Regions from separate parts of the Bacillus basilensis genome, predicted to be linked through region 2. Evidence: riboswitches for the same ligand, from Rfam matches in the RefSeq annotation. Region 2 holds a riboswitch; each other region holds the start of a gene.
The links. A riboswitch is a leader RNA that binds a small molecule or an ion and turns the genes downstream of it on or off. The one in region 2 is predicted to bind lysine.
Positions count from the first base shown of each region.

Region 1: another riboswitch for lysine. It lies ahead of ACQVV1_RS09910 (amino acid permease); the one in region 2 lies ahead of ACQVV1_RS22510 (amino acid permease).
Region 3: another riboswitch for lysine. It lies ahead of lysA (diaminopimelate decarboxylase); the one in region 2 lies ahead of ACQVV1_RS22510 (amino acid permease).

Region 1 covers NZ_JBNTQO010000004.1:100,524-107,925, forward strand. Annotated here, with positions in the region: gene ACQVV1_RS09900 (catalase) at 1-1,812, opposite strand, end outside; gene ACQVV1_RS09905 (ABC transporter permease) at 2,005-3,204, opposite strand; gene ACQVV1_RS09910 (amino acid permease) at 3,265-4,689, opposite strand; lysine riboswitch at 4,836-5,023, opposite strand; gene racE (glutamate racemase) at 5,224-6,054, shown strand; gene ACQVV1_RS09920 (DUF3626 domain-containing protein) at 6,155-7,240, shown strand; gene gapN (NADP-dependent glyceraldehyde-3-phosphate dehydrogenase) at 7,318-7,402, opposite strand, start outside.
Region 2 covers NZ_JBNTQO010000015.1:45,942-53,343, forward strand. Annotated here, with positions in the region: gene ACQVV1_RS22490 (class I SAM-dependent methyltransferase) at 1-359, opposite strand, end outside; gene ACQVV1_RS22495 (MerR family transcriptional regulator) at 745-1,518, shown strand; gene ACQVV1_RS22500 (DNA alkylation repair protein) at 1,685-2,455, opposite strand; gene ACQVV1_RS22505 (iron-sulfur cluster biosynthesis family protein) at 2,489-2,794, opposite strand; gene ACQVV1_RS22510 (amino acid permease) at 2,909-4,375, opposite strand; lysine riboswitch at 4,488-4,680, opposite strand; gene ACQVV1_RS22515 (GNAT family N-acetyltransferase) at 5,065-5,514, shown strand; gene ACQVV1_RS22520 (sulfite exporter TauE/SafE family protein) at 5,554-6,456, opposite strand; gene ACQVV1_RS22525 (VOC family protein) at 6,663-7,402, shown strand, end outside.
Region 3 covers NZ_JBNTQO010000005.1:116,948-124,349, forward strand. Annotated here, with positions in the region: gene hisE (phosphoribosyl-ATP diphosphatase) at 1-31, shown strand, start outside; gene ACQVV1_RS12545 (histidinol phosphate phosphatase domain-containing protein) at 45-1,064, shown strand; gene ACQVV1_RS12550 (YozQ family protein) at 1,133-1,300, shown strand; gene ACQVV1_RS12555 (NAD(P)-dependent oxidoreductase) at 1,445-2,416, shown strand; gene pssA (CDP-diacylglycerol--serine O-phosphatidyltransferase) at 2,447-3,148, opposite strand; gene ACQVV1_RS12565 (LTA synthase family protein) at 3,330-5,216, opposite strand; gene ACQVV1_RS12570 (DUF3888 domain-containing protein) at 5,471-5,866, shown strand; lysine riboswitch at 5,956-6,137, shown strand; gene lysA (diaminopimelate decarboxylase) at 6,318-7,402, shown strand, end outside.

The DNA.
Region 1 (7,402 bases), on a different contig from region 2:
GGGGTGAATGACAGACTCACTACTAAACACTAATACTGCATCAAAAAGGGAGGAATCTGTTGTTGTATAAGTATCAGTTACTTTAATGGAATCATTGAACTGATAAATTTTATTATCTATGATGCTATAGTTAATTCGGTGTTGTACAAAAGCTTGAATCCATTCGGACAGAAGTGAGACGCTTGGGTCGCCATTTAATAGAATTGCAACATTTTTGGAATCAGATTTAAAAATAGTATTGGACATGCTGAGTGCAGGTGATTTTGCATCTGAATTTACTTCGTGATTTTCCTTAGGTAAAGGGGCTCCAATAATGTTAGCGACTTCTTGTGCTAATTGACGATCGACGTGGTTTAGGAGAGCAATTACATTTGCTTTCACCATGTCTGATTTACACTTCCCAACTTCAAAGCAAAAAGCTTCTTTTATGTGCTGCTTTTCAATAGGGCTCATACTATTGTAGAAAAGTTTAGCCTGAGAATAAAAGTTAAGAAAGCTTTTACTGCGACCTCTAATTTTATGTCCATCAATCTTTTCCTGATAATGTTCATATCCTCCTTGTTCGGCTTGGACGGTTGCTGGTTGATTGTTATTTAAGCCATTAGGATGATAGCTTGTTTGACCGCGATGAATCTGCATTTGATGCATACCATCACGTTGATTATTATGAAAAGGACATACAGGCTGATTGATAGGAATTTGATGGAAATTAGGGCCCCCTAAACGAGATAATTGTGTATCTGTATAGGAGAATAATCTTCCTTGCAGAAGAGGGTCATTTGAAAAATCAATACCTGGTACGACATGACCAGGGTGGAAAGCTACTTGCTCCGTTTCCGCAAAGAAGTTATCAACATTTTTGTTCAATGTCATTTTACCAACTAGTTTTACAGGAACTTCTTCTTCCGGCCATAATTTCGTTGGATCTAAAATATCAAAATCAAATGTATGCTCATCTTCTTCTGGAATTAGCTGTAATCCGAGCTCCCATTCCGGATAATCCCCTTTTTCAATTGCTTCATATAAATCTTGACGATGGAAATCAGGATTTTTCCCAGCAATCTTTTGAGCTTCATCCCACACTAATGAATGAACCCCAAGGGCAGGTTTCCAGTGAAACTTTACGAAATGGGCTTTTCCTTCTGCGTTAATGAGTCGAAATGTGTGAACTCCAAAACCTTCCATCATTCGTAAACTACGCGGAATAGCTCGGTCGCTCATTTGCCACATGACCATATGAGTGGACTCAGGATTATGCGCAACAAAATCCCAAAAGGTATCATGAGCGCTAGCTCCTTGAGGAATATCATTATGTGGTTCTGGTTTAACTGCATGGACAAAATCAGGAAATTTAATAGCATCTTGGATAAAGAATACTGGCATATTATTACCCACTAAATCATAGTTTCCTTCATCTGTATAAAATTTTGTGGCGAATCCGCGTACATCTCTTACTGTGTCGTTGGATCCTTTAGAACCTTGAACGGTCGAAAACCGTACAAATACAGGTGTTTTCTTTGAAGGATTGGTAAGAAAATCTGCTTTCGTATATGTTTCTAACGATTCATAAAGCTGAAAATAACCATGAGCGCCAACTCCGCGTGCATGAACAATCCTTTCGGGAATTCGCTCGTGATCAAAATGGGTCATTTTCTCGCGAAAGTGGAAATCCTCCATTAAGGTTGGGCCTCTTAAGCCCATCTTTAAAGAAAATTCATCTTCGGCTATTTTTAATCCTTGGTTTGTTGTTAAAGCATGTTTGCATTGATTATTGGTAACGTGTTGTTCCAGTTGTTCCATTTTTTTATTCACAATATAGGCCCCTCCTTTGCCCTGTTAATTTAATAAATACCCTTTTTATTAGGACGTAAACATGTATTATTGTTTTTGTATGTGAAAATCATAAAATATCGGTTGTTTCAGTGATTCTTGTTTGAGGAAGAAAAATAAAAAAGCCAAGGAGATCATTTATTTTCTCCTTGGCTTTTAAGATAATTCTTTTCGTTAAAACGAAGAAATGCGTTGCTTCGTTTTTGGTACAATAATAAATTTGATCCAGAGTAACCCGAAGATCATAATGATAAGGCTATGTAAAATTTGTACGGTAGCAATGAGTATAACACTTGAAAATACAACGAGTTGAATGCTTAGTAATATAAAGATTAAGCTAAGAAATTGCTTCGTTTTTTCTTCAGTAGTAATTGGATATAATGCTGCAATAATATTTCCCGAAAAATATTTCCACAGGGAACGGAGCTGCATAGAAATCATATATAGGACGATGTAAGCGATAGCGCCCTTTACGTATATGTTGGGTATAAAATATAAGGCGAAGGCACCGATTAATCCTAAGCGAATATATATACCGAAATAATCATTCCCGCGTAAAAATGCTAGTGTATATAAATAGAAGAAAGTTGCTCGTTTTTTATGTAATAAAGGTTCAACCCAATTGGTAAGCCATTTTCTTTTATTTACTTGTTTATTCAGTTGCGGAACATCGGTGAAAATGCTAGCAAATTGATAGAAACGAACGTTCATTTTTTCTTCTTGTTCAATTATGTAATCCCACGGTATTCGTTTTGTAGGTTGCTTTTTCGTATATAGAAAAAGGAAAGTAAGTAGTAAGAGTAATCCGCCCAATATGAGAACATTTGCCGCATAAAACAGCATGTAAATAATGAGGGCGTTACAAGCAATACGAATAATTAACCATATGCTTTTTTCATGACTATCACGCCATATCCAATGTATGTATATGTTCCAAGCTTTCGTAATCATTAAAACGATAAAGATTGTACATAAGAAAGGCACAGTTAATTGTAATGATTGCAGTGCAAGCGGAACGAGAATAAGGAACGTAAATAATAATGGGAAAAGCTGAATGATGTAATTATATAGAAGAGATTTTTTGAAATAAGAAGTTAATTTCTCTTCTAATGCAAGCAAATAAACAGCATCAGGCTTTTGGATAAATGTACGTATTGGGGTTCTTGATATAACCACGGTTAGGACGATTGTAATAAGCAATAAGGATACTCCTGTAGTAGGAGTTGCCTTAAGAAACTTTGCGTAATAGTAAGCACCTATACAGGAAACAAAGATGAAGCTATATAGTAAACCGTTAATCATACGTGCAAAGTATGTAATGATATTTTGAATATATTGTTGGAAGCGACTGCTCCATAGCGATTCGATTGACATGTTTTTCACCTCTTTGTTCTATTATATATGTTTTACAAAAGAAAAAACGAGCAAATTGCGTTATGCAACTTGCCCGTTTTTCTTTTCGTTATTTTTTTTCTGATCACGATTCATTAATGGATAGAAGGCAAAACCGATTACGAATAAACCAATTCCAAGAAGGAACGTTTTAATATCGGAGGCCCCCGTTTTAATAACCCATAGTGCGTAACAAAGTGCAATAACGGCGACTATGCCATCTGTAATTCTTGCTCGCATTTCATTTTTATACGTTTCACCAGTTGCGACTAGTTTTAACTGGAAGATTGGTGAAACTAGATATGGAATGAGATAGGCCAGTGTTGATACGGTAATAACGAATGTATAAGCTTCCGCAATGGTTCCTGATAATGTTGAGAATAGGAACACTTGCGACATAATGTTTGTTAAGCGTAATGAATAAATTGGACTTCCTTTTTTATTTGTTTTTGTGAAGAAGGAAGGGAAGAAACCTTCTTTTGCTGCTTGATAAGGTACTTCTGAGCTTAATAAAATCCAGCCTAAGATCGAACCGAATAGGGAAGTAAGAGCAAGTAATGCCATCAGTTTCCCGCCGCCATGACCCATTGCAGCATTTAGTGCATCTGCTAATGGACGTTCTGAAGCTTGTAATTTATCAACGTGAAGTACACCCATTGTTAAAATTGTAATTCCTAAGTAAATCGCAACTGTAATAAGTAATCCTGCAACTGTTGCACGTTTTACTGTTTTTGGAGAAACAGCACGGTTTGATAAAAGAACCGCTGATTCAATTCCGATAAATGCCCAAAGTGTTGTAAGAGCAGCTAAGTTTACTTGTGAAAGAAGACCGTGTGATACACCTGATTTATCAATCATCGGTGTGTACCATTGTCCAAACTTAGAAGCTTCGAATGCAAATAACGTAACGACGATGAATAAAAGGAATCCAGTTACTTTCGTTGTTGTTGCTAAGAAGTTTAGTTTTCCAGCTCCGCTTACACCGTTTGTTAATATAATATGAGTTCCCCAAAGTAAGATGGAACAAATCGTAAATGTAATTAGTTTTCCGACTTCTATGTTAAAAGAACCGATTGAAAATAGTAGTCGTGTATCTTTCATAATTGGGAAGAAGAGTGATAAATATCCCGCGAAAGATGTAATAATGGCAACATTACTTGCCCAGTTTGCAACCCAATATCCCCATACCATACTGAAACCAGCCATTTTTTTCTTTTTTGGTGTTGAGAATAAAGCATATGCATGACTTTGTGGTCCTGTCGTTAAATCAGGACGACGAATTGCTAAATTACCGAAAACAAGAGCTAGCATTAAAACACCAAACCCTGTTGTTAACCAAGCTAAAGTGACACCGAGAGGGCTTGCTGTTTGTGCCAACGTACTTGGCACCATGAAAATCCCAGCGCCAACCATGTTACCGACAACGAAAGCTGTTAGTACCCAAAAGCCCCATTTTTTTTGTTGCATAGAAAATACCTCCAAAGTTAGTATAACCAAGTCAAGCGAGGAGATATGTATGTCTTCTTAGTAGAGAAGAGAAGTCCCAAACAAAACAAAAAAAGCACGTAATCTGCCGCTACATGCTTTCTATCTTATAAGAAACCCACGACATACCTCTCGATAGCTCTCCACAAACGAAACGTTTCGTTTGTGACAGTTCTGCACTTATTAAATGCAGACCCAGCAAGCGTGCATGGTGGACACGGGCTTACTTCGGCAATCATTCCTTTCTCATTCCTTCATCAATGCCACTACATCTCCTGAAATGATACTCTTAATGATTGCAACCTCTACCTCACCGAGATACGAATGAGGATTTAAATATTAAATTAACGTCTTTAAGAGTAACAAATGAATTTTTATACGTCAATGGATATATTAATAATCAGATTATAGAGAAGAGTTTGTGATTAAAAGGGAGAGGGATTATTATGTAATATTGAATTTTCATAATATAATAAATGTTATTGACGCTAGAAGATTGAAAAGGGGATGAAGTATATGTCTGTATGTCATAAACATTCAGTGATAGGTGTGTTAGATTCGGGAGTTGGGGGATTAACAGTTGCGAGCGAAATTATAAGACAATTGCCTAAAGAGAGCATTTATTATCTTGGTGATAATGAGCGTTGTCCGTATGGGCCAAGAAGTGTAGAAGAGGTACAATCTTTCGTATTTGAAATGGTTGAGTTCCTCAAACAATTTCCGTTAAAAGCTCTAGTGGTAGCATGTAATACTGCTGCAGCAGCTGCATTGACTGCGCTGCAAGAAGCACTGTCCATTCCGGTTATTGGCGTTATACATCCGGGAGCAAGAGCGGCAATTAAAGTGACAAAGAAAGGGGAAATCGGAGTAATTGGAACTGTAGGTACGATACAGTCTAATATGTACGAAAAAGCATTGCACGAGCTTGATACATATTTGGAAGTACATAGTCACGCGTGCCCGACTTTAGCTACAGTTGTAGAAAATCAATTAGAAGATATTGCATATGTAACGCAGCAAGTGAAACAAGCTTTACTGCCATTAACGAAAGAAGATATAGATACGTTAATTCTTGGATGTACGCATTATCCACTTTTAGAGTCCTATATAAAAAAGGAACTAGGGGAAGATGTAACGATTATTAGTTCCGCAGAAGAAACAGCGATAGAGTTAAGCACAATTTTACAGCACAAAGGAATCCTGTCTGATAACCTGAATCCGAAGCATCGCTTTTTTACAACAGGCTCTGCCTTATCATTTGAACAGATTGCTGAGCGCTGGCTAGGGTATCAAATTTCTGTAGAATGTGTGAATTTACCTATAAAAAAGGCTCGTATCTATAACTAGGATTTGTTAAAGTGCTTTTTGTTCAATTTGTATAAGAAGGAAAAAATGCACCTTTAATTGAAAGGATTAAGGTCATTTCAATTAAAGGAGAGGTTTGATTATGGATTTATCAAGGTCTCAATTATTTGCTTTAGAGTATATTTCAAAATATGCAGAGAACGAAAAACGCGGGGCTAAAGCAACAATTAATCATATACTTAAAATGTCTAATATTACAGATGAAATGTTTGAAGAAGCTGTTGTTAATTTAAAATCTCATGCAAGGATTGCTTTACACTTTCATCCAGACAGACTAGATTCGAATATGAAAAATATTGCTGAAGCACTGCTTGAGCAAGGCATATATAAAAGTCAGTTTGAAACATTGCTATCTAACGGAAGCGTATCTGCTTATCCTGGCGGTGAACGTGACCTTTGGGAAAAGAGAATATTTGGAGGAGCATATCAACTTGAGGGTGTAACGAATGATCAACGGCCAAAGTATGGAGCGCTAAATTTGATGTTACATCCAGATGGGCCTGCTCCGCGTTTTGGGTCATGTTACTTTCTCTTATCTCCAAAAGTTTCTTATCGCTCTACATATACGTATTTAGATTCGCATCAAGATCCAAAAGAAAAGGGGACTTATGAAGAGTTTGATATGATTTTAGCTGCTCTTTTGGAAGAGACATTCGTAAGAGAGTTTGCAATTGGGGAAGGGAATTTGAATCCAACAAGATTCATTAATCATTTACTGGCTAATCTGGAAAGGCCGTTAATAGATTCAGCAGACAAAGAGCCAGCCCGTAATCTTAATCATTATATTGAAGCGCAAGTTCATGGAGATATTTCTCTTAAAGAAGACGTGGAAGCGCTTGTTGCGGATCCTTCATTTAAGGGTACGGATGTAGGAAGAACTTTAGAAGAAATTTGCCTGAAGTATTCTATTGATTTGTATTGGCACATGGGCTTTATACTTATGGTAGACGAAATTCCAATGGATTTTAGAGGTTCAAAAATGCCATCTTTAGCAAGACGCATTGCACGGAATAATTGTATCGATGCAAATATAATTGGCTCTGCTGTAGTGGATTTGAAACAAAATCCATTATCTTGGAGTGATCGTGGAACTTATGAGGAAGTGCTTCAGGAATTAAAATTATTATGGCATGTTTTAGTTCGGTTTGGGAAACCAAATCAGAAGTAGAACTACATACTCTGTTTTTTGAAGTATGTATACAAAAAGAAGCTGATCTAAAACTAGATCAGCTTCTACATATAAGATTAAACGAAGTTTAATACAGTTACTTTTTCGCGTGTCATAGACTCAAGGCTCTTACGAATACCTTGTGCGCCCATACCTGAACCT
Region 2 (7,402 bases):
ATAATGAAATCAAACTGTTCATTTTGAAATGGTAAAGCAGTATCATCGGTCACTTCTACAACAGTAACCCCTAAAGGCTCTAATTTGTTTCGAGCAATTGGCACATTTGGAGCATAACCTTCAGTAGCATAAATAGTTGATGGGAACGGTTGTAACATAGATAAAAACTCTCCGCCGCCAGTACCCATATCGAGCATTGATTCTGCACGCTGCATAAGCTGGAAAGCAGTACTGCCGTATGACCATGATAAAGGCTCGCTCTTCATTCGGCCAGTTTCTGAAATAAAGGAAAAATCCCAGCCGCTAAAATGTGTATTTGCACTTTCTAATAAAGTTAAAAATAATGGATCACGTTTCATAATTATGTCCTCCTATTTTTCAATGAATGATATGATGAGAAAGGAAAAAGGGAGGACCTCTTATGAAAGAGAAGCGGTTTTACGTTTCGTGTTCGAATAGATTCATATAAAGTTACTCCTTGTGAGAATGGTTATTTATATATTCGGGATAAGTAAGTGAAAGTCCTTTGAACTTATGAGGGAAGGTCGTTGTTTGAAAACTGCCATTCATGCTGTTCAATAATCGGGCCATTAAATGGAATAAAACTTATTGAATGAAACGGGATAATGCAATACATATTGATTACATGCACTTCAATATTTTTGAATTTTCTTAAATTCTCTCTTGAACCTCTAGTTACTTTAGGTTTTATAATGAATCTATACTTTTAATAGGGGGATTTAGATGAATAAGGATAAAAAGTTTTCTATTGGAGAATTCTCAGGGAAAACGGGAATACCAATTCCTACTTTGCATTACTATGATGAAATCGGGTTGTTACAACCAGAAAAGAATCCTTCTTCAGGGCACCGCATTTATAAGTATCACGATATTATAACCTTACAAAAAATTTTAAGTCTAAAATTTCTAGGCTATAGTCTAGATAAAGTCGCTAATTTGTTACACGAATCAAGTTTTGGTGTTGATTTGAATGAAAGTTTGTCTCTCCATTTGCAAGTGTTAGAAAGAGAACACGAACAAATTGAGCAATCAATGCAAGCAATTAAAAGAGTAATGAAGTTAGTCGAAGAGGAAGAAGAAGTAGATAGTACTGTATTGTTTAGTCTTATTTACGGTAGGAATACAGAACATACACACAAAGAATGGATGGACCGCCATAAGTTAACAGATATCGTGGAAGAATTATCAAAGAAACGAGAAGAAGATAAAGTTGCCTTAGATAAAACGTTTATTCAATTGTCTAAAAAGGTTAAACAATTATATGGTAAACCAGTCGAGGATTCGAAAGTACAAGAGATGGTTAAGGCATATATAGGAGGGTCTTTTTCATTTCTTAGTGAAGATTTGATACAAAAGTTAGCTAATACTAGTGTGGAAGAACTGGATATGCAAGAACTTGAAAATATGATACCTTCGCCTTTCGTAGAAGATGAACAAAAGTGGCTTAATCAAGCGATGGAATATTATATGAAGCAAGTAGAAATGGAAGAGGGATAGATTTTATGAGCAATTGTAGGTGGCTTAGCTTCATCGAAATAATGCAATAGACCTTTCATTGAAGAAGGGGAATATTGGGGGGGAGTTACGTTTGTTATTGCTTTATTCAAAAGAAAGAAACGCTTATGCTTCATTTTTGAAGTATAAGCGTTTTTGTTTAAAATACTTAAAAAGAAAAATCTTTTGGCAAAGTATCATTTTTAATAACCGTTCGTAACCCATGTTTTATAATCCAAGGGTTAACAGGATGCTGTTTGTCGCGTAATTGCTGCAACCATTGAAAAACAAGTTCTTTATCTTCTTTCGTAATATCATTAATATGATTAGCTACTGATTTTTGAACATATTTAGAAGGGTCATTCATTAAAGGTTCAAGAAGCTGTAAATTGTACTTAAAGTCACCTTTCAGAGCTCCTATTTTTTTAGCCCAAGGAAGCCTTGGTCTTGTACCTTCAGAAACTAATCTTCTAATGTGGCTGTTTTCGTCATGAAGCCACTGTTGTAGTATGTCTAGCGTGTCTTCATGGTATGTTTCAAGAAAAGGCCGAATGGTATATTCAGCAGTATTCCTTTTTGTTATTTCATACATGGCGTTGAATGAGGTTTCAAAATCGTTAAGTCCATATTTTTCAACGTATTTTGCGATAGGCATGTACATATATCCGTTTGTAAATGTGCCTACTTCTGTTGTATTTTCTGGTCCCAAAGTTCTCAGTAATATATGTATTGCTTCATTAAAATCTTTTTGTAAAGCATTGTGTAATTCATCTGCCAATACTTCAATACGCTGCTTTAACTCTAAATTTTCAACTTTACATGTTACGGAAGATACAAAGTTTCTTTTAGAGAAAGTAGGATCGTGTTTACAAATAGAATCAGCCATTTTTTCTGCTAATTCTTCGTTAAACAAAAATTTTAGCGGAACATATTTACTCATTTTTTCACCTCGGTGGTCAGTTAAAAGCAATTTTTATTTTTTAATCGACAATCCATAAACTAAAGTCTCACTTGGAGTCGTAATACTAAAACCAGTCGTCTTATAATCAAGTTTCACCGTATCACCAGTGTAATCTTTCGTGAATGAATCCATTTGTACAATAAAATCAGCATCTTCATATACAACATCATCTGCAACATATGTATCCCAAATTAAATCGACATCAACGAAAATACTACAAGAGTTTGTCATTGTTCCTCTAATACGAATAATCTTTTTGTCTTCACGTTCTAGACTATGTATAGCTGCTTTTGCTTCATCAGTAATGCGAATGTTCATGGTATCCCAACCTTTATTTATATTTCCTTTATTATTGCAAAAACAAGAGCAATAGGGAAGTAAAGAGGTTTGTAACAAAAAAACGAGCAAACAAATTTGTTTGCTCGTTTCATTTTATTTTAGTTCACATTTATCAAGTGGAATGACTTTTGTTTTCTTCGTAAATTTATATCCTAACCATAGTACTAAGAAGAGTGGTAAACCGATGTAAGAAACGAGTACACCGTTCCAATCGATTGATTCGCCCATAAATGCGCCGTAGTTTTGACCTAAAATTACGATGACACAAAGTGCAAATGCAAAGATTGGACCGAACGGGAACCATTTTGCTCTATATGGTAAGTCTTTTAAATCTTTTCCTTGTGCGATATATGCTTTACGGAAGCGATAATGACTAATTGCAATGCCGACCCATGCGATAAAGCCAGACATTCCTGATGCGTTTAATAACCAAATGTATACAACACCGTCACCGAATAAAGAAGCAATGAAAGCGATACTACCGACAATTGATGTTACGATTAATGCGTTAACAGGTACACCGCGGCTATCTAATTTACCAAGAAACTTTGGTGCTTTCCCTTGGCGAGCTAAATCCCAAAGCATACGAGTTGATGCATACATACCAGAGTTACCAGCAGAAAGTACTGCCGTTAAAATAACAGCGTTCATAACAGAAGCAGCAAAGGCAACGCCCGCTTTTTCAAAAATAAGTGTAAATGGACTTACTGTTACATCACTTGCGGCAAGACTTTCAGTTGTATAAGGAATTAATAAACCGATAACGAGAATCGCAAGGATATAGAATAAAAGAATACGCCAAAAGATCGAACGAATTGCTTTCGGAATATTACGTTCTGGATCAGAAGTTTCACCAGCAGCTACCCCAAGTAATTCAGTTCCTTGGAATGAGAAACCAGCTGCCATAAATACACCGATAATTGCCATGATGCCGCCGTTAAATGGTGCATCTGCAACTGTGAAGTTTTTAAAGCCAACAGTCTCGCCGCCCATAATTCCGAAAATCATCATAAAACCGACAATTAAAAAGATAATAATAGTAACTACTTTAATAAGTGCGAACCAATATTCAGATTCACCAAACCCTTTAACAGATAAGTAGTTTAAAAGGAAAATAATAGCTAAACATAATCCGCTCCAAATGAGGGAAGGGGTATCTGGGAACCAAAATTTCATAATTAATGTTACAGCCGCTAGTTCAGCAGCTATCGTAATTGCCCAGTTATACCAATAGTTCCATCCAAGTGCAAAGCCAAGTGATGGATCAACAAATTTTGTTGCATACGTACTAAAAGATCCAGTAACAGGCATGTAAGCTGCGAGTTCAGCTAAGCTTGTCATTAAAAAGTAAACCATAATTCCAATTGCGGCGTATGCAACTAATGCACCACCAGGTCCAGCTGTGTGGATCACACCACCACTGGCAAGAAATAGTCCGGTACCAATCGTACCACCGAGAGAAATCATCGTAAGGTGCCGTGATTTTAAACTACGTTTTAATTCACCTTTTCCATTTGTAGTTTCTGTTTTAGAGGTAGTTTGATTCGTTGCGCTATTCATGTTCAACACTCCTTTTCTTGTAAGATAGGAAGGAGCGGGGGAGAAAAATACAAAAAACCGCCAAAGGAATTTGGCGGAACGTTTCACAAATAACCACCCCATCATATCCTTCCGTTAAGATAGCACCCCACGTTTACACGGTAATTTGTAAACGTGACAGTTCTGTTCCTTTCGGAGACAGCCCCAGCTCATATTTCCAGAGAAGAAATATAAACTTCGGCAACTTTTCCTTTCAAACGGAGTCAGATGACATTCTCTGTGTCTCGACCGTTTTACTCTTAAAAGTCGCAACCTCTACCTCATCGGATTGATGAGGATTTATATATTGCTAAGATTTTTAATATATGGCAATTGTAATGAGTTTCTGAATATATTGCAAGATATTTTGTTAGGAAAAGTCAAAAAATATCGGTTATTGTATAGGAAACGCTTGCAAAACTCCACCCGAACCTACTATTATGTAGCAATAAGCAAAGAAAAAATTGTTATACAAATGTTTCGCAAAAAATATTGAAAAACCCTTTAAAATTAAAAGAAAATTCAGAAAATATAATTCGACATAACTATCAAAAGAGGATTATTCCTTAAATTCGTTTCAAAGAATAAGTATAAATCCGATAAATAAAATGAATATTCTTTTTATTTCTGATAAAATTGAGGTATTGTTTAATTGAAAAGGGGAAATCAATATGAAATTAGAAACAGAAAGGCTCTATATAGTGCCGTGCACAGAAGAGAGTATTCACGTTGCTAACGAGCAAGGATATAATAGTGGTCCACATATTGTAGGGCATGTAGAAAATGTAAAACAAAATAAGGATTTATTACCGTGGGGGGCGTGGTATGTCATTCGAAAAGAAGATGACATCGTTCTAGGTGATATAGGGTTTAAAGGGAAACCAAATGAGGGACATACAGTAGAAATTGGTTACGGGTTTATTGAGAAATATTGGAATGAAGGGTATGCGACAGAAGCTGTAAGAGAACTAATAAATTGGACTTTTCAAACAGGACAGGTAGAAACAATTATTGCGGAGACACTTCTTGAAAATGAAAGCTCGATTCGTGTATTAGAGAAATTACATATGAAAAGAATTGGCACTACAGAAACAATGATTAATTGGAGAATGGAAAAATGAAAAATACCGCTCGAAGTATATCGGGCGGTATTTTTATCATTATGGAAGCATTTGTTTTTGATCATTCGGATATTTGGCTGTGGATGCGTTAGAACGATTGGAATGATTGCGAACAGCAATGAAAATAGAAATAATAACGACAAGGCCAACTGCCACGTAAGAAAGTGAAATAATAGTCGGATCCACTTTAAATGTAGTGAGCAGTGTACGAATGTTTGTAAAGATAATAAGGCCACCAACTAATACGCCAAGTAAATGTGCTGGAACGATGCGTACTAACCATGCAGCAATTGGAGCTGCGACAATACCGCCAAGCATTAACGCAAATACCCAAACCCAGCTTACTTGTTCCCAGCCAAGTGAAATGAAAAATCCGATTGTTGCAGCAAGTGAAACAGGAAATTCACTCGTATCTACAGATCCGATAACTTTTCTAGCCTCATTTCCTCTTGCTAAAAGTACAGGTGTCGTAATCGGTCCCCAGCCACCGCCACCAGTTGAATCAACAAATCCAGCAAATAAGCCAAGCGGAACAAGTTGTTTAGCAGACATACGTTTCTTTGAAGTGACAATTTGTTTTTGAATAATGAATCGTAATAAAATATAAACCCCTAAAGTAAATAAAAATACGGAAATGTACGGTTTAATGACATCGCCAGGTAAATTACTTAAAAAACATGCCCCAATAAATGCGCCAACTGCTCCTGGCAATGTAAGCCTGGAAACGGTATATTTATCAACGTTTCCAAATTTGATATGAGATGCACCAGAAGCGGCGGTTGTAACAACTTCAGCTAAATGAACAGATGCGGAAGCGACAGCCGGTGCGATACCAAACATTAATAATAGTGAGGTAGATGTTACCCCATACGCCATTCCAAGCGCTCCGTCGATCAATTGAGCGAAAAATCCAATAATAGCAAAGACAATTAATTTCTGCATAAAAAATCCCCCTGTAATAGTAAATGAAAAAGGCACTTTTCCCGTGTGAGAAAAGTGCCTTTGGTTTTTCCAATCAGCAATATTGAAATTTGTTTCATTATAATACACATTAATCGTATAAATCAACTGGGTTTTAAAGTTTTTTGAATTGAACGAAAGAAAAATAAAATATACAATAAAAGGATGGAGAGAAAGGGGAGAAAGACATGTTACTATTTGATCATCTCGTTCACGCAGTTCATGGCACACCGGAGGAAGCGGCAAAACAAATGCAGAAACTTGGATTTCATACTGTATTAGGCGGAGAGCATACGAACTGGGGTACTTGGAATAGTTTAAGTTATTTTGATTTATCATACATAGAATTTCTGGCAGTTCAACATGAAGAAAAAGCGAAAGAAGCAGAAAATCCATTAGTACAAGAAACAGTGGTGAAATTACAAAATGGAGAAGGAATGCTACAACTCGCAATTCGAACAGATGCCATTGAAGAATTAGCAGTGAAATTTAGTCAGCATGGTTTACATACGATAGGGCCATTTGAAGGGAAGCGTGTGAGAAAAGATGGCAGACTTTTAGAATGGAAAATGTTATTTGTAAAGCAAGAAGAGAACAGACCGAAATTACCTTTCTTTATACAGTGGAATGAAACAGATGAAGAAAGAAGAAATGATTTACATAAAATAGGAACGATCACTGAACATAAAAACAAAGTGCAACAAATTGAAACAATTCATTATGCAGTGAAAAATGTTAGAGAAACGGTGCGGAAATGGAAAGAAGTAATGGAGCTAACTGCAAGCTCAGTCGTAAAAAGTGAAGAGTGGAATGCTGAATGCCAAAGTGTATCATTCGGTGACATTAAAGTACAGTTTTGTGAACCAATTGGAGAAGGGGTAGTACTAGAATGTTTGAAGAATCATGGCGAATATCCATTTGCAGTGGA
Region 3 (7,402 bases), on a different contig from region 2:
AGGGGACAGAAGAGAAATAGATACTTTATAAGGGGGAAATGTAGATGAAGGTGGATTATCACATTCATTTAGAAGAAGGGCCATATTCAATAGGGTGGCTAGCTAAAATAAATGAAGCACTACAACATTATGAACCGCTTAAAGAAGAAAAACATTCTATGGAATGGCTTGTGAAAACACAAGAACGCCTGCAAAGACGTGTAAAGGAAGGGCCATTTACAACGAAATGGATTGATTTATATTTAGAAGAAGCTTTGCGAAAAGGTATAAAAGAAGTTGGTATTGTCGATCATTTATACCGTTTTTATGAAGCAAAAGAATACTATGAAAGATATGTCGATATTAGTGATTCTAAGCTTGGACGTTTGCAGAAGGAATGGTTAGACCAAGTAAGGGTAGCGTCACTACATGATTTTACAAAAGCAATTGAAGAAGCGAAAGAACGATGGAGTAAAAGAGGGGTTACGCTTAAACTTGGAATTGAAGCGGATTATTTTATTGGTGGTGAACAAGAATTACAATCTTTACTGGCATTAGGAGACTTTGATTATGTAATTGGATCTGTTCATTTTTTAAATGGATGGGGATTTGATAATCCAGATACGCAAGAATATTTTGAGGAACATGAATTATGTGCTTTATATGATACGTTTTTCAAAACTGTAGAGAGTGCGGTTCGCTCTGAGTTATTTGATATTATAGCTCATCTTGATAACATAAAAGTATTTAATTATCGGTTAGATGAGAATGAACAACTTTCTTATTATAAGAAAATTGCGTGTGCATTAGTAGAAACAAATACGGCAACGGAAATAAATGCAGGATTGTACTATCGCTATCCTGTGCGAGAAATGTGCCCGAGTCCGCTGTATTTACAAGTATTAGCTAAGCATGGTGTTCCGATTACTCTCTCCTCGGATGCTCATTATCCGAATGATTTAGGGAAATATGTGGAAGAGAATATAAATACATTACGTAATCATGATATTTCTCACTTAGCTACATTTACGAAAAGAGTAAGAACGATGAGATTACTGGAAGAAGTAGTAACAATTTCAAAATGAACTACGATTTTTTGATGAAAACCCTCCTTTTTGTTCAAAATAAGAAAGAATAAAAAGGAGGGAAAGAAATGGCGAAACAACAAAATAAACAAAATGTACAAGGTGCACAGCAACAAGCGTATACTTCTGAAACAACGAATACTGCTCAGTCAGTTATTGAGGAGCAAATTAGCGATACAGTTGCAGAAGGAACGATTGATGTGAAGCTCGGAAAAGCATCGCAGGAAAAAGCGTAAGAAGAGGGGAGAGTTACATCTCCTCTTTTTTCATGGAAAAGTGTCGATTTTCAAAACTATAATCAAATTCCTTGGTTTTTATATGTGGATTTCTTACAATGAAATATAAGAGATATCTTATTTTCTATAGAAGAGGTGTTAGTAGTGGCAAAAATATTAGTAGCAGGGGAAATTCCAGCAATCGGATTAGAATTATTAAAAGATCATGATGTAGAAATGTATGATAAAGAGGCGCTAATTTCTTTAGATGAATTAACAGAGCGTGTAAAAGATAAAGATGCATTATTAAGCCTACTTTCTACAAAGGTGACAAAAGAAGTGATTGATGCGGCACCTAATTTGAAGATTGTTGCAAACTACGGTGCTGGTTACGATAATATTGATTACTCGTATGCCGGAGGAAAAGGGATTGCGGTAACGAATACACCGAAAGTATCAACTGAAGCGACAGCAGAATTAACATTTGCACTTCTTTTAGCAGCTGCACGTAGAATTCCTGAAGGTGATACGCTATGTCGTACAACTGGATTTAACGGATGGGCTCCATTATTTTTCTTAGGCCGCGAAGTACATGGTAAAACAATTGGAATTATTGGCCTTGGAGAAATCGGAAAGGCAGTTGCAAAGCGTGCGAAAGCGTTCGGAATGAATGTTTTATATACAGGACCAAATCGAAAACCTACAGCTGAAAGTGAACTGGAAGCAACATATGTAACATTGGAAGAATTGTTACAAACAGCAGACTTTATTACAATTAACTGTGCGTATAATCCGAAATTGCATCATATGATTGATGAAAAGCAGTTTAAAATGATGAAGAAAACAGCGTACATTGTAAATGCCTCACGTGGACCAATTATGAATGAAGCGGCACTTGCTCAAGCATTAAAAACGAATGAAATTGAAGGGGCAGCTCTTGACGTGTTTGAATTTGAACCGAAAATTACAGAAGAGCTAAAAGAATTAAAAAATGTAGTACTTGCTCCTCACGTAGGAAATGCAACATTTGAAACGCGCGATGCGATGGCTGAAATGGCAGTAAGAAATATTTTAGCCGTATTAAACGGTGAAGAGCCTGTAACACCTGTAAATCAAAAAGTATTGGTTACAAAATAAAAAGAAACCTTCCGGAATCGGAAGGTTTTTTTATTTTTCTTTATTTGCTCTTTTAGATGGTCTTTGTCTAAGAAATTGAGATAGCATATACAAAATATATAGTGGAATAGCAATGAATAAGAAAACAGAAAAATTACCGAACCCTGTTTGGTACATTGTAATAATGATTCCAACTAAAAATAGTGTAATAATGATGCTATATCGTGGAATTGGTACATCTTTTAAACTTGGGATACGAATGCGGCTTACCATTAAAAATGCGAACGTTACAAATACTGTAATAAGAACGATTTTTGGAATGGTATGTGAAAATAATGTTAAGAAAGCAACAAGCCCACCCGCTGCTGTAATCGGTACCCCAGTGAAATATTTCATTGAAGTAGAAGATGGTGTTACATTAAATCGTGCTAAACGATATGCCCCGAAAAGAGGGAATAATCCCGCTATGTATAGACCGATGATTCCGTAGTTGGAGAAAGATGTGTAATACATTAAAACAGCAGGTGCTGCACCAAATGTTACGACATCTGCAAGTGAGTCGAGCTCTTTTCCCATTTGTGAATCAACACGTAATAAACGAGCAACACGCCCATCAAGACTATCTAACATCATCCCGATAAGTACTAAAATAGCAGCTGATTTATAATATCCTAAAGATGCATAGCCGATTGACAAGAATCCACTATATAAATTTCCGAGCGTAAATAAGTTTGGAATAGCTGCTCTATACAAAATCTGATCCCTTGCTTTCTGTAATAAATTCTTAATTAGTGTATGAAAGTTTACTTATTTTATCATACCATAAATTTCTTCCTCATACGAAAGAAATTCCCAATTTGTGAAAGATTTCATAGAAGAATAATTTGAAAAATAAGTAAAAAAAGAAGCAACTTTTATAAAGTTGCTTCTTGTATTATTCAAATCTCGTTGTCATCGTTCCGGTTTTATACCGATTGTTAGGATCGAAACGTAATAAATCTCCATAAATGAGTTTGTCGGAGAGTTTCAATTCAGTTTTTGCTTTTTCAATATTTGGTTGACATAATGAAATGTCCGTCTTTTCACCTGTATCTCGTTTATAGCACATGTTTTTTGTATAAACATAATCTTTTGAAACGAAGCTACCATCACGCATTACCATAAGTGGGTCTTCTTCTTTAATAAATAAGTCAGTTCCAAATTCAACTGATTGATTTGTTTTAATACCAAGTAAATGAAGTAGCGTTGGTTTAATATCAATTTGACCAGATACTTTAGAAATGACTTTTCCTTCTTGACCAGGTACATGAATAATGAGAGGGACGCGTTGTAATTGCATAGAATCAAACGGTGTAATAGCGTCTTTCCCAAGGAATTGAGCCATAGCTGCGTTATGATTTTCAGAAATACCGTAATGGTCTCCATAAATGATAATAACTGAATTATCATACAGCCCATCTTCTTTTAATTGTTTAATAAACAGTTTAAGAGCTTCATCCGTGTAACGAACAGTTGGGAAGTAACGGTTTACAACACCACTTTCTGAATTAAACTCATCAACATATTGATCTTCTGGATTTAGAAGAAATGGAAAATGGTTTGTTAAAGTAATGAATTTTGTATAGAACGGTTGTGGTAAAGATTTTAGTTGTGGAATAGATTGTTCAAAGAACTCTTTATCTTTTAACCCCCAACCGACAGACATTTGTTCTGTGCCTACGTAATCATTTAAATTAAAGTAACGATCATATCCAAGTGCAGGATACATTACATCACGATTCCAAAACGTTTTATCGTTTGAATGGAAGACAGCAGAAGAATATCCGTATTTCTTTAATTGTTCTGGTGTAGCGGTATATTCATTTGTTGCATGAGTAAAGAATACAGAACCGCGGTCTAACGGATAAAGTGAATTTTCAACGATAAATTCAGCATCAGAAGTTTTACCTTGTCCTGTTTGATGATAGAAGTTATCGAAATAAAAACTATCTTTAATAAATTCATTTAAAAATGGAGTAATTTCTTTTCCATTTATTTTTTTATTAATAACAAAACTTTGTGTAGATTCCATTGAAATCAAAATTACATTTTTACCTTTGGCAGCTCCAAATAAGTTCTTATCAACTTGTTTATCTTTTGAGTCTGTATAGTTTTTAATTTCGGAGAACCCGTCCCCACTTGCAAATACACGTTCAGCTGAAGATTTCGATTGAAGTGTAATATCGAATAGATGATATGTGTATAAACCTAAATTTTTCACGACAGTTTGACGGTCAAATGAGCGTGAGAACATTTGTGGTTTATAAATAACGGAAACAACAATCTGTAGTGCTAATAGAGCTGTTACACCGCTAAAGAAAGTTCGCTTCTCAGAGCGAGAAAGCGGCGTCTTGTCGCAAAATGCCGGGAATTTACGCGAAAGAAACATTAAAATAATCGCATCTGCAAATAAAAGTAATGTTTTATACGTAAAGAGTTCTTTTATACTTGTCCCTAAATCAGCCATGTTATTTGTTTGGAATAATACTGGGAATGTAACGAAATCGTTATAAAACCCATAGAACATTGCATTTCCGAATAAAATGAATGATAGTATAAAACTGATTCCAATTATAATGCGGTTTCGGTGCTTAGATGCAAATAAAGCAAAACCGAAAAATAAAAGTAACGCAGCCAGTGGATTAATAAAAAGCATAAACTCTTCAAAGAAATTATCAATTTTAATATCAAATGCTAGCTTGTACACAATATATGTTTTTATCCATAATAAAACGACTGCAACGAGTGCAAATCGCAGTTTTGGAAACAGACGTTGTAGCATAATATACTCCTCTCCTAAAAAGCATGACAGTTCTTGTGAGCCGGTTTGAGTGGCGCCTCATTTTATATATACGAACAGTCCTTTGTTATTATGTTTATTATACTATGAGTATCATTATACGAAAATAAAAGAGAGTTGTGGGCTTTTTTATAATAATTGAGTAGAAAAAGGGCAGTAGGAGACAATAAAACGGAGTTTCTATGTATGATAATTATCGTGCGTAGAAAGAATCGTGTAACAATACGGAGGTTATAATGCGAAAATTATTATATTGTATAGTATGCAGTAGTGTTATACTTTTTGCTTCACCGAGTGTGTCGGTAGCCCAATATGATGCACCTCTTATGGAAGATGCCCTTTATTCTGTTTTATTTCCGAAAATAAATAAAGCAATTGAAAAACAATATGGGAGCTTGAAGCCGTATCAATGTCCAAAAATTATTAGTTTAAAAAAAGTGTATAGCGATACATATTTATTTCAAGCGGCTATTGAAGTAACGAAGTATGAACGAGTCGCTGGGAAAATTGCTCCACCATTTGAGAAGGTAACGATTACATTTAATAACGACGAAGGCGAATGGGAAGTGACAAAGATTTTAGTAAAGCGCTTACCGAATGATACGAAACTAGACTGTAAAAAAACAATATAAAAAATTGTTTGACAAATAAAATGGTCCTTTGGTATTGTTAATAGCAACAATTAGATGTTTGAAAATTAAATAGACTTACCTCATCTACTCTCAAAGGTAGAGGCCGCGATAGGAAAGAGTAAGCTATGGGAGATTTAATGGAATCTGTGATCATAGGTTGAAAGGGACTATTGCCGAAATATAAGAATAACCATCTTATTCATATATTGGGACTGCATTGAATAAATGTAGTACTGTCATAAGATTTATTTTATGGAGAGCTATTTGGAGATGTTGATGCGGTTTCTTATTTTGAGGAGATAACAACTCGTTTATTTTTTCAATATATATTTTTCCTAATAAGAAACGCGTGTGAACATTGTTCCGCGCGTTTTTTGTCTATCTAAAAGCGTGCTGCAATGAATAGAAGATTGGGGTTATGAGTTTTAGAGGAAATAAGGGAGGAATTCAAATGTATTTACACGGCACAAGCCGAATCAATGGGCAAGGACACTTAGAAATTGGAGGGTGCGATACGACGCAGCTAGCAAAACAATACGGAACACCGCTTTATGTATACGATGAAGAGTCAATTCGAGGAAAGTGCCGCGCGTTTCATCGTGCTTTTAAAGAAAGTGGGTTCTCTTATCAAGTAGCATATGCAAGCAAGGCGTTCTTGTGCATGGAGATGTGCCGAGTAGCTCGTGAAGAGAATATGTCATTAGACGTTGTTTCTGGAGGGGAATTATATACTGCGCTTCAAGCAGGATTTCCGGCATCGCGTATTCATTTTCACGGCAATAATAAAACAGAAGAAGAGATCGTGATGGCTCTTCAGGCGAATATTGGTTGTTTTGTCGTAGATAATTTCTTGGAATTAGAAATTTTGCATGATTTAGCAGTGCAACACGGGAAATTTGTGAACATATTAATCCGTGTAACGCCTGGAGTAGAGGCACACACACATGAATATATTACAACAGGTCAAGATGATTCGAAATTTGGATTTGGCGTTTCAAATGGTCAAGCGATGCAAGCCATTGAACTTGCTTTACAAAAATCAAATTATAATGTGTTAGGAATTCATTCACATATCGGATCGCAAATATTTGAAACGGCTGGATTTGTTCGAGCGATTGAAGTTCTTCATCAATTTTTAGAAGAAGTGAGAGAGCGAACGAACTATGTAGTAAAAGTGTTAAATGTGGGCGGAGGATTCGGAATACGCTACACAGAGTCAGATACACCATTAACTCTTGAGACATATGTGCGAGCTGTAACAAGTGCAGTGAGAGAACAATTTACAGTATATAATTATCCATTGCCAGAAATATGGGTTGAGCCAGGCCGTAGTATTGTAGGCGATGCTGGAACGACAATTTATACAGTCGGATCTGTGAAAGACATTCCTGGTATTCGGAAATATGTATCAGTGGATGGTGGGATGACTGATAATTTAAGACCAGCTTTATATAACGCTCGTTATGAAGCTATGTTAGCAAATCGAGGGAATGATGAGAATGAGGAAATCGTTTCGATTGCTGGGAAGTGCTGTGA